Regions from separate parts of the Streptomyces sp. NRRL F-5755 genome, predicted to be linked through region 2. Evidence: riboswitches for the same ligand, from Rfam matches in the RefSeq annotation. Region 2 holds a riboswitch; each other region holds the start of a gene.
What was found. Region 2 has a riboswitch for cobalamin ahead of metE (5-methyltetrahydropteroyltriglutamate--homocysteine S-methyltransferase). Riboswitches for the same ligand answer to the same signal wherever they lie in the genome.

Region 1 (3,265 bases), on a different contig from region 2:
TCCTCGACACCCCCGACGGGCCGCTGCACCACTACGACCCGGCCGCCCGGGTGCTGCGCCTGTCGGCGGGGCTGCGCCCCGGCCAGCGGGCCTTCCGCATGGCGACCCAGCTGGCCCTGCTGGAGGCCGGTGACGAGCTGTCGCGGCCCGCCTCGGAGGACTTCGAGGAGGGGTCGGCCACCTGGTCGCTGGCCCGGATCGGCGTGGCCAACTACTTCGCGGCGGCGCTGGTGCTGCCGTACGGGCCGTTCCACGCCGCGGCGGAGGAACTGCGGTACGACATCGAGCGGCTGACCGACCGCTTCGGCCTCGGCTACGAGACGGTGTGCCACCGGCTGAGCACCTTGCAGCGGCCGCGCCGGCGCGGGGTGCCGTTCTCGTTCGTACGGGTCGACCGGGCGGGCAACATGTCCAAGCGACAGTCCGCGACCGGCTTCCACTTCTCGCGGGCGGGCGGCACGTGCCCGCTGTGGAACGTCTACGAGGCGTTCACCGCGCCCAGCCGCATCCATGTGCAGATCGCGGCGATGCCGGACGGCCGCCGCTATCTGTGGACGGCGCGTACGGTCACCCGGCACCGCGGCGGCTGGGGCGATCCGGGCAAGACCTTCGCCATCGGCCTGGGCTGCGAGATCCGGCACGCGTCGCGGCTCGTCTACTCCGACGGGCTGGACCTGGACAACGCCGCGGCGGCCACGCCGATCGGCATGGGCTGCCGGGTCTGCGAACGGCTGGAGTGCCCGCAGCGGTCCGTGCCGCCGCTCGGCCGGGCACTGGTCATCGACGAGAACCGCAGCACGTTCGTGCCGTATCCGGTGCGGGGGGACTGAGGCCGGCGGCCGGCCGCTCTGGACTTACTAGGGCGTCCAACTATATGTTCGTGAGCACGGCCCGCGGTGCAGGGAAGCCGGTGCGAAACCGGCGCGGTCCCGCCACTGTGACCGGGGAGTGCGCCGCCGAGCAGGACGCCACTGACGCGAACGCGTCGGGAAGGCGGGCGGCGCGCGGTGATCCGGAAGCCAGGATACCGGCCGCGGGTGTTTCTTCCGTGTTGTCCACGAGGATGGAGCAGACACGCATGGCACCGGTGCGTACCCACGGCCCAGGTGATCCGGCCCGGCCCGCGGCACCGCCCGCGGACTGACGGTTCCACGCCTTTCGCGTCCCACGGCCCCGCCGCGTGCCGCGCGCCCTCCGCGCCGCTCGCGCGCCCGGCCGTGCCATCCCCGGGTCTCACCTGACGAGAGCAGGCTCCCATGGTCCGAGAACTGACCCATTTCATCGGCGGCAAGCACACACCGGGAACATCGGGTGCATACGGCGATGTGTACGACCCCAACACCGGCACCGTGCAGGCCCGCGTCCCGCTCGCGGACCGGGACGAGACGACGGCCGCGATCGCCGACGCGGCGGCGGCACAGCCGGAGTGGGGCGAGTGGAACCCGCAGCGGCGCGCCCGGGTGCTGCTCGAATTCCTGCGCCTGGTCGAGGGCGAGCGGGAGTCGCTGGCCCGGCTGCTGTCGGGCGAGCACGGCAAGACGATCCCGGACGCGCACGGCGATCTTCAGCGCGGGCTGGAGGTGGTGGAGTTCGCGGCCGGTATCCCGCACCTGCTCAAGGGCGAGTTCACCGACAACGCGGGGACCGGCATCGATGTGCACTCGCTGCGCCGCCCCATCGGTGTGGTCGCCGGGATCACCCCGTTCAACTTCCCCGCGATGATCCCGCTGTGGCAGGCCGCACCGGCCCTCGCTTGCGGCAACGCGTTCGTGCTCAAGCCGTCCGAGCGGGCGCCGTCGGTGCCGCTGCGGCTGGCCGAACTGTTCCTGGAGGCGGGGTTGCCGCCGGGTGTCCTCAACGTCGTGCACGGCGGCAAGGAGTCGGTGGACACGCTGCTGGAGGACCCGCGCGTCGAGGCGCTGGGCTTCGTCGGCTCGACGCCCGTCGCCGCGCACATCTACGCGACCGCCGCGGCGCACGGCAAGCGCGCCCAGTGCTTCGGCGGCGCCAAGAACCACCTGATCGTGATGCCGGACGCCGACCTCGACCAGGCGGTGGACGCGCTGGTCGGCGCCGGGTACGGGTCGGCGGGCGAGCGCTGCATGGCGGTCTCGGTCGCCGTACCGGTGGGCGAGGAGACGGCCGAGGCGCTGGTGGCGCGGCTCAAGGAGCGGATCGGCACGCTGCGCATCGGCCGCAGCGACGACCCGCACGCCGACTTCGGGCCGCTGGTCGGCCGGGACGCGCTGGACCGGGTGCGCGCGTATGTCGACCTCGGCGTCACGGAGGGCGCCGAACTGGTCGTGGACGGTCGGGGCTTCACGCTGCCCGGCCACGAGGACGGCTTCTTCGCGGGCGCCTCGCTCTTCGACCGGGTCACCCCGGACGTGCGCATCTATCAGGAGGAGATCTTCGGGCCGGTGCTGTCGGTGGTACGGGCGGCGGACTACGAGGAGGCGGTGCGGCTGCCCACGGAGCACCCGTACGGCAACGGCGTGGCGATCTTCACCCGGGACGGGGACACCGCACGGGACTTCGGCCGCCGGGTGAACACCGGCATGGTCGGCGTCAACGTCCCGATCCCGGTGCCGGTCGCGTACCACACCTTCGGCGGCTGGAAGCGGTCCGGCTTCGGCGACCTGAACCAGCACGGCCCGGACGCGATCCGCTTCTGCACCCGCACCAAGACCGTCACCTCGCGCTGGCCCTCCGGGGTCAAGGAAGGCGCGAGCTTCACCATCCCGACGATGGGCTGAGCGCGATGAGCGTCATGACCACCGCCACCACGACCGCATCCCTCACCCCGGACCAGCTCGCCATCGTGGAGACGACGCTGGACTTCGCGCAGGAGCACATCGCGCCGCACGCCGTGGCCTGGGACCAGGACAAGCACTTCCCCGTGGACGTGCTGCGCAGGGCCGCCGCGCTGGGGCTCGGCGGGATCTACGTACGGGAGCGGTCCGGCGGCTCCGCGCTGAGCCGGGCGGACGGCGTGCTGGTCTTCGAGGTGCTGGCCACCGCCTGCCCGTCCATCGCGGGCTATCTGTCCATCCACAACATGGTCGCCTGGATGATCGACCGGTACGGCGACGAGGCGCAGCGCGCCCGCCTGCTGCCCGGCCTGTGTTCGATGGCGGACCTGGGCAGCTACTGCCTGACCGAGCCGGGCGCCGGGTCCGACGCGGCGGCGCTGCGCACCCGCGCGGTGCGCGACGGCGACGACTATGTGCTCACCGGCGTCAAGCAGTTCATCTCCGGTGCCGGG
Region 2 (3,265 bases):
GTCACCGCCGGCAAGGGCGGCAGCGGCGGGCAGCGGCTGGCCGTCGGTGCGGCTCCCACGTCGTCCGGCCCCGCCGGTGCGGCGGCCGTGGCCCGCCCGTCCGGCGACGGACGCCCGCAGTACAAGTCCGCGGTACGGGTCGCCTCGTACGACCGCCGCAGCGGCCGCGCGGTCGTCGTCAGCCCGGCGAAGCACCTCCCGAACCCGTCCTCCTCGGCCTCCGCATCCACCGCCCCCTCCCCCACTCCCTCCGCCTCCGCTCCCGCGAAGAACTCGGCCGTGGCCGTCGGCGACGTCATCGCGAGCGCGCCCGCTCCCGGCGCCCCCAGCGGCGTCCTGGCCAAGGTCACCGCCGTACGGGGCACGACGGCGAAGGGCACCGAGGTCAACACCGCGCCGGCCACGCTCGATGCGCTGCTGGGCAAGGGCAAGGCCGATGGGAAGGTGCCCGTCGATCCGGCTGCCGTCTCGGTCGAGCCGCTGGTCAAGGGGGTGAAGGTTTCCTGGGCGAAGAATGGCGAGCGCCGCTTCGGGCCGCACGGTGCCACGCTGCCCCTCGGCAGTCTGCGCCTGGACGTCGGTGCTTCGGTCGCCACCGCGGAGGGCGCCCCGGCGAGTGCCTCCGCCTCGGTTGGCGGCTTCGTGCAGCTGTCGCCCAAGGTGGAGTTCGCTTACGACGGCAGCCGAGCGCACGCCACGCCCTCTCCCGCCTCCGCCAACCACACGGCACCCGGCGGCGCGTTCATCGGGCTGTCCGGTGACTGGTCCTCCCAGTGGCGCTTCAAGGGCCAGGCCGCTGCCTCCACGGGTAAGCCGCTGCGGATGCCGTTCGCCAAGCTCCACGCCGATCCGGTCATCCAGGTCGGCCCGGTGCCGGTCGTCGTCAACCTCGACCTCACGTGCTACCTCGCGGTCGAGGCGGACGGCCGGGTCAGCGTCGACATCAAGCAGGACCTCAAGGGCGACTTCCGGGTCGGCGGCAGCTACTCCTGGGCCGGGGGCTGGAAGCCCGTCAGCGAATCCGGCATGCACTCCACCCCCGTACAGGCCGCTGTGACGGCATCGGGCCAGGCGAAGGCCACGCTCGGTACCGAGGCGAGCGTCGGCCTGTACGGTGCGGTCGGTGTGAGCGCCGATGTCGCTCCGTATCTGCGCGGCGAGGCCAGTGCCGCGGCCATCGGTTCCTCCGACGGGAAGGGTTCCGTCACGGCCGACTGGAAGGCTTTCGGAGGGCTGGATCTGAGCGGCTCGCTCCAGGCCCAGCTGACGATCTTCGGCACTCCGCTCTTCCAGAAGCGCATTCCGCTGGGCACCTTGCACCGCGAATGGAAGCTCGCGTCCGGCCGGTTCTCCTCCGGCACGTCGCAGCCGTCTGCCGGCTGAACCCTCCGTCACGTAGCGCCGAAGCCGTACGGGCCGGTCCCTGCCGGATCCCGTACGGCTTCGACGTCCCCCCATCTCATTTCCCGTCCCGCCATATGAACAGGTCTGTCCGCTCGGGCCCCGCTCGATCTACTGTGTCCGGTGCAGCTGGTTCGCCCTGCCCGCCAGGCAGGCGCGTCGTAAGAGGGAACCCGGTGGGAATCCGGGACTGCCCCGCAGCGGTGAGCGGGAACGACCGCCGTCATACGCACTGGATCCGGGCCGCGGATCCGGGAAGCGACGGCCAGTAGGTGCCCGCCGGGAGAGCCCGGCAGGCGTGCCCGCGAGTCCGAAGACCTGCCCGTTGCCCGCGCGCGTCCATGCGTGCGCGGTCTTCCCGGAGACCTCGAGGGCGGGTTGGGAGCGTTCCGGACTTGGTCCGGAACCGTACATGTCAGGCGGGCAGGAGCGTCGGCGTACGCTTCGCGGCTCGTCCGACGCGTCGTTCCTTCGCGTTCTCGTCCCGTTTCCGGGACGTACTCAAGAACACATCCGCGAAGGAGAGTTCCGTGACAGCGAAGCCCGCAGCCGCGGCAGCACGGGCCACCGTGTACGGCTACCCCCGCCAAGGTCAGCACCGGGAACTGAAGAAGGCCATCGAGGGCTACTGGAAGGGCCGCGTCACCGCGGACGCCCTGGTGGAGACCGCGCGGGGCTTGCGCCGTGCGAACTGGCAGCAGCTCGTGGACGCCGGCGTGCACGAGGTGCCGACCGGTGACTTCTCGTACTACGACCACGTCCTGGACACCAGCGTCATGGTCGGAGCCGTCCCGGACCGGCACCGCGCCGCCGTCGAGGCCGGCGCCCTGGACGGCTACTTCGCGATGGCGCGCGGCACTCAGGACGTGGCGCCGCTGGAGATGACGAAGTGGTTCGACACCAATTATCACTATCTGGTGCCTGAACTGGGGCCCGACACGGTCTTCGCCGCGGACTCCGCCAAGCAGGTCGGCGAGCTGAAAGAAGCGCTCGCCCTCGGGCACACGCCGCGTCCGGTGCTCGTCGGCCCGGTCACCTACCTCCTGCTGGCCAAGCCCGCCCCCGGGGTCGCCGCCGGCTTCGACCCGCTGATCCTGCTCGACCGGCTGCTGCCGGTGTACGCGGAGGTCCTGGGCGATCTGCGCGCGGCCGGGGCCGAGTGGGTGCAGCTGGACGAGCCCGCCCTCGTCCAGGACCGCACCCCGGCCGAGCTGAACGCCGCGGAGCGCGCGTACCGCGACCTCGGAGCCCTCACCGACCGCCCGAAGCTGCTGGTCGCCTCGTACTTCGACCAGCTCGGCGAGGCCCTGCCGGTCCTGGCCAAGGCTCCCGTCGACGGCCTGGCGCTGGACTTCACCGAGGCCGCCGCCGGCAACCTGGACGCGCTCGCCGCCGCGGGCGGCCTGCCCGGCAAGCGCCTGGTCGCCGGTGTCGTCAACGGCCGCAACATCTGGATCAACGACTACGAGAAGTCGCTGGCCACGCTCGGCACCCTGCTGGGGCTGGCCGACCGGGTCGACGTGGCCGCCTCCTGCTCCCTGCTGCACGTGCCGCTCGACGCCGCCGTCGAGCGCGACATCGACCCGCAGATCCTGCGCTGGCTCGCGTTCGCCAAGCAGAAGACGGCCGAGATCGCCACCCTCGCCCGCGGCCTCGCGCAGGGCACCCACACGATCGCCGCCGAACTGGCCGCCAACCGCGCCGACCTGGCGTCCCGCGCCGGTTCCGCGATCACCCACGACCCCGCCGTACGCGCCCGCGCCGCCGCCGTCACCGACGCGGACGGGCGCCGCTCGGCACCGTACGCGAAGCGCGCCGCCGCCCAGCGGGCCCACCTGGGCCTGCCCCTGCTGCCGACCACCAC
Region 3 (3,265 bases), on a different contig from region 2:
GACATCGCACGCGGCCAGCGCGGGGCCGCCGAGGTGGTGCGGGACTGGGCCCGCAGTCCGGAACACCGGGTGGTGCTGACCGACTGCGCGTACCGGCACGCGGGCGTGGGGATCGACACCGGCACCGGCGGGCGCGGGCCGTGGTGGACGCTGCTGCTGGCCGTTCCGTCGTGAGGGCAGGTGCCGTGGCGCAGCGGCTTCCGACTATGGCCGGGAGTTGCGGGGTCACTCGGGAAGCGTCACGTTGACCTCCCCCCGGGGCGTAGTGGGCGGCGGGAGCGCGTTGAACGGCCATGGTCCGGTTGAGCTCCTGGCCGTGGCCGCATCCCGGTCCGTGCTGGTGAGGCCCATCGCCGGCCACCGTCCGCTGCACGGACGGACCGGCGGACGCCGGGGCGGACCTGGCCCAGTCGGAGAACCCTTCCACGTATTGCTCGCCGCTGTCCTTGGGGGCCGAAATGCTCAGGCCCGCGCCGTTGTCCATTCCCCGCGGCGGCCTGGGCCCACCACATGCCCCAGTTCATGCGTCCAGTCATCGCGGGTCACATTGCCGCCGTCGACCATGTGATGCTCAGTGGTGAATGCCTTGGCATTGACCAGAGCCGCCGCATCGCGAGCCTCGGGACCGCTGTGAACCCGTGAACCCGAACCGCGTCGAGAGTCGCGCGCTGAATGCCGCGCACCTCCATGTCCTTCCGGAATGCGGCGTCGAGCGGACGCGCGGCGGATGCGAGGCGGACCGGATGGCTTTGTCGACGGCGGCCAACCACGCCAGGAACCGCCCCACCGCCTCGCCGGACTCGTGCCCGTGCCCGTGCTCGCGCTCGTGCGACCGCACGCTTCCTCCTCCGAGGCGCCAGGGAACTCCCGCCTTTCCCCCCGACGCCGGGCGAGAACGCGGAAGCGCCGCCGGGGCAGACCTCACTCCCCCATGGGCAGGCCCTTTCAGACAGGCGGGCCGTCCCGGCGGCAGCCCCGCACCGTGCGGACGAGGCCCCTGCTCAGTGCGCCGACGACACAGCCGCCCCATCCGCCCCGCTCGGCGCGGCGGCCCCGCGCGGCCGTACGGCACGTTCGGCCAGTTCGCCGAAGAGCAGGCCGAAGGCGGCCCACAGGGCGAGCTGGACGGCGAGTGCGGAGACGCGGAACTTCCACAGCAGCAGGGCGGGGAAGTCGTGCGGCAGTTCGTTGACGGCCGGGAGGAACGCGTAGGCGAGGCCGACGGCCACGGCGAAGGCGGCCAGCGCTGCGACCGTGGCGTACCAGTTGCCGAGGCGGGGTGCGAGCCGCTTGCCGAGGATGACCGCGGCGACGGTCAGCAGCACGCTGAGGGCGATCATCAGGAAATACAGCGCGGTGCGTTGGCCGATGGAGTCGGGGTCGCCGACGGACGGCGGGTTGGCCGGGTACTTCAGGAACGGTACGAAGTAGACCGCGGCGAAGGCGGCACCCGAGAGCAGCAGCGCGGTGGCGCGGGGGCCGAAGCGGCCGACGCGGCCCAGCGCGAAGCAGTAGGCCAGGGCGGCGATCCCGCCCAGCGCGACGCCGTACACCAGGACGCCGGTGGCCAGGCCCAGGGTGGACTGCACACCGCGGCCGACGACCTCCACGGCGTCTTCGTGGCCGTGGGCGTGCGCGTCCTCGAACGCGATGGCGGCGTCGACCTGGGGCTCGCCCAGCAGGTAGGCGACGAGCAGGGCGAGCAGGCCGGCGGCGAGGCCGGCCAGCATGCCGCGCACCAGGAGGGATCTGACGGTGGCGGAGTTCATGTGCGCGCCCCCGGTCAGTGGCAGGGGAAGCCGAGCAGGTGGCGTCCGTCGTGGACCCACTCGTGCACGTCGGTGCCGGAGAGCAGTGAGGTGGCGCCCTGTTCGGCGCCGACGAAGTAGAGCAGGACGAGCATCAGCAGCCCGCCGAAGACCGCCCAGGGCAGTACGGTCCTGATCGGCAGGGTGGCGGGTGCGGCGGGGCCGGTGGTCGGCGGGGCGACGGACTGGGCCATGGCAGAACCTCCTGGGAAATCACGCGTCCCGGACAGTGGGTCGTCGCGACAGACGGGTCTGGCTCGTCCGGCGGCCCCGTACGGGACCGGTCCGGGCTCACAGTGGCGCGACCGCGCCGGAATTCCACCGGCTTCCGTCATGTCATCGTCAATATCATCGGGAACGTACCGCGTGGCGGCGGCCGGGCCAAGGGGCCCCGGTGCCCCGACGGGCGCACGGTGGCGGGCGGGCGCCCTGCCGTACCCCTTGTGCGCCATCGGATTCGCGCGGCCAGGACGCGACGATGAGAGGTGCGCATGACAACCCGGGTGACGTTGGTCTCACCGTCCTTCGACGACGCCCTGCACGCGGTGCGCTTCCCGGCGGACGAAGCCCTGACGCCCGCCGGGCTGCGCCGCGCCCGCGCCGCCCGTCCCGCCGCTGCCGCGCTGCCCGCCGACCGGGCCCTGACCTCCCCGTCCGCGCGCTGCGAGGAGACGGCCGAAGCCCTCGGACTGCGGGCGGCGCCGGACCCCGGCGCGGCGGGATGCGCGATGGGCCGCTGGCGGGGACTGGCCCTGGAGGACGTGCTGGCCGCCGAAGCGGAGGGCGTCGCGGCCTGGCTCGCCGACCCGGACAGCACGGCGCACGGCGGCGAGCCGCTGACGCGGTTCCTCGGCCGGGTGACGGACTGGCTGACCGGCCTCGCGGCGGAGGGCGGCCGGGTGGTGGCCGTAGTGGAGCCGGACGTCGTGCGTGCGGCGGTGGTGTGCGCCCTGGGGGCACCGCCGTCGTCCTTCTGGCGGGTGGACGTACCGCCGCTGACCGTGACGGCGCTGAGCGGGCGGGACGGGCGGTGGAACGTCCGGGTGGCGGGGGAGCTCGGACAGCGGGCCGGGGACCCCGGGCAGGGGGCCGGGCGGGGAGCCCGAGAACCCGGACAGGCGGCCGGGGACCCCGGGCAAGACGCCAGGGAATCCGGGCAGGGAGCCGGGCAGGGGCCCGAGAACCCGGACAGGCGGCCGGGAACCTCGGCCAGGACGCCAGGGAATCCGGGCAGGGAACCCGAGACCCCGGGCAAGACGCCAGGGAATCCGGGCAGGGCCCCGAGCAGAGGACCCGGAAACCCGGACAGGCGACCGGGAACCTAGGCCAGGGCCCCGGGCAGGGGACGGCGCCCCGGGCTCCCTAACCACGCGCAGGGACCGCCGTATCCTGGACGGAACCCGTTATTGCACATAGCTCGCAATAACGAATCGGGCGGGTACCCGCGTACACCGTTA

Region 1: another riboswitch for cobalamin. It lies ahead of ADK86_RS12770 (CoA-acylating methylmalonate-semialdehyde dehydrogenase); the one in region 2 lies ahead of metE (5-methyltetrahydropteroyltriglutamate--homocysteine S-methyltransferase).
Region 3: another riboswitch for cobalamin. It lies ahead of ADK86_RS39145 (CbtB domain-containing protein); the one in region 2 lies ahead of metE (5-methyltetrahydropteroyltriglutamate--homocysteine S-methyltransferase).

Annotation. Positions count from the first base shown of each region.
Region 1 covers NZ_LGCW01000103.1:60,991-64,255, reverse strand. Annotated here, with positions in the region: gene ADK86_RS12775 (short-chain fatty acyl-CoA regulator family protein) at 1-830, shown strand, start outside; cobalamin riboswitch at 871-1,051, shown strand; gene ADK86_RS12770 (CoA-acylating methylmalonate-semialdehyde dehydrogenase) at 1,257-2,756, shown strand; gene ADK86_RS12765 (acyl-CoA dehydrogenase family protein) at 2,762-3,265, shown strand, end outside.
Region 2 covers NZ_LGCW01000206.1:29,242-32,506, forward strand. Annotated here, with positions in the region: gene ADK86_RS17670 (hypothetical protein) at 1-1,383, shown strand, start outside; cobalamin riboswitch at 1,515-1,742, shown strand; gene metE (5-methyltetrahydropteroyltriglutamate--homocysteine S-methyltransferase) at 1,932-3,265, shown strand, end outside.
Region 3 covers NZ_LGCW01000322.1:8,014-11,278, forward strand. Annotated here, with positions in the region: gene ADK86_RS41940 (CAP domain-containing protein) at 1-174, shown strand, start outside; gene ADK86_RS45875 (eCIS core domain-containing protein) at 463-918, opposite strand; gene ADK86_RS39140 (CbtA family protein) at 1,002-1,769, opposite strand; gene ADK86_RS39145 (CbtB domain-containing protein) at 1,784-2,002, opposite strand; cobalamin riboswitch at 2,036-2,179, opposite strand; gene ADK86_RS39150 (histidine phosphatase family protein) at 2,300-3,133, shown strand.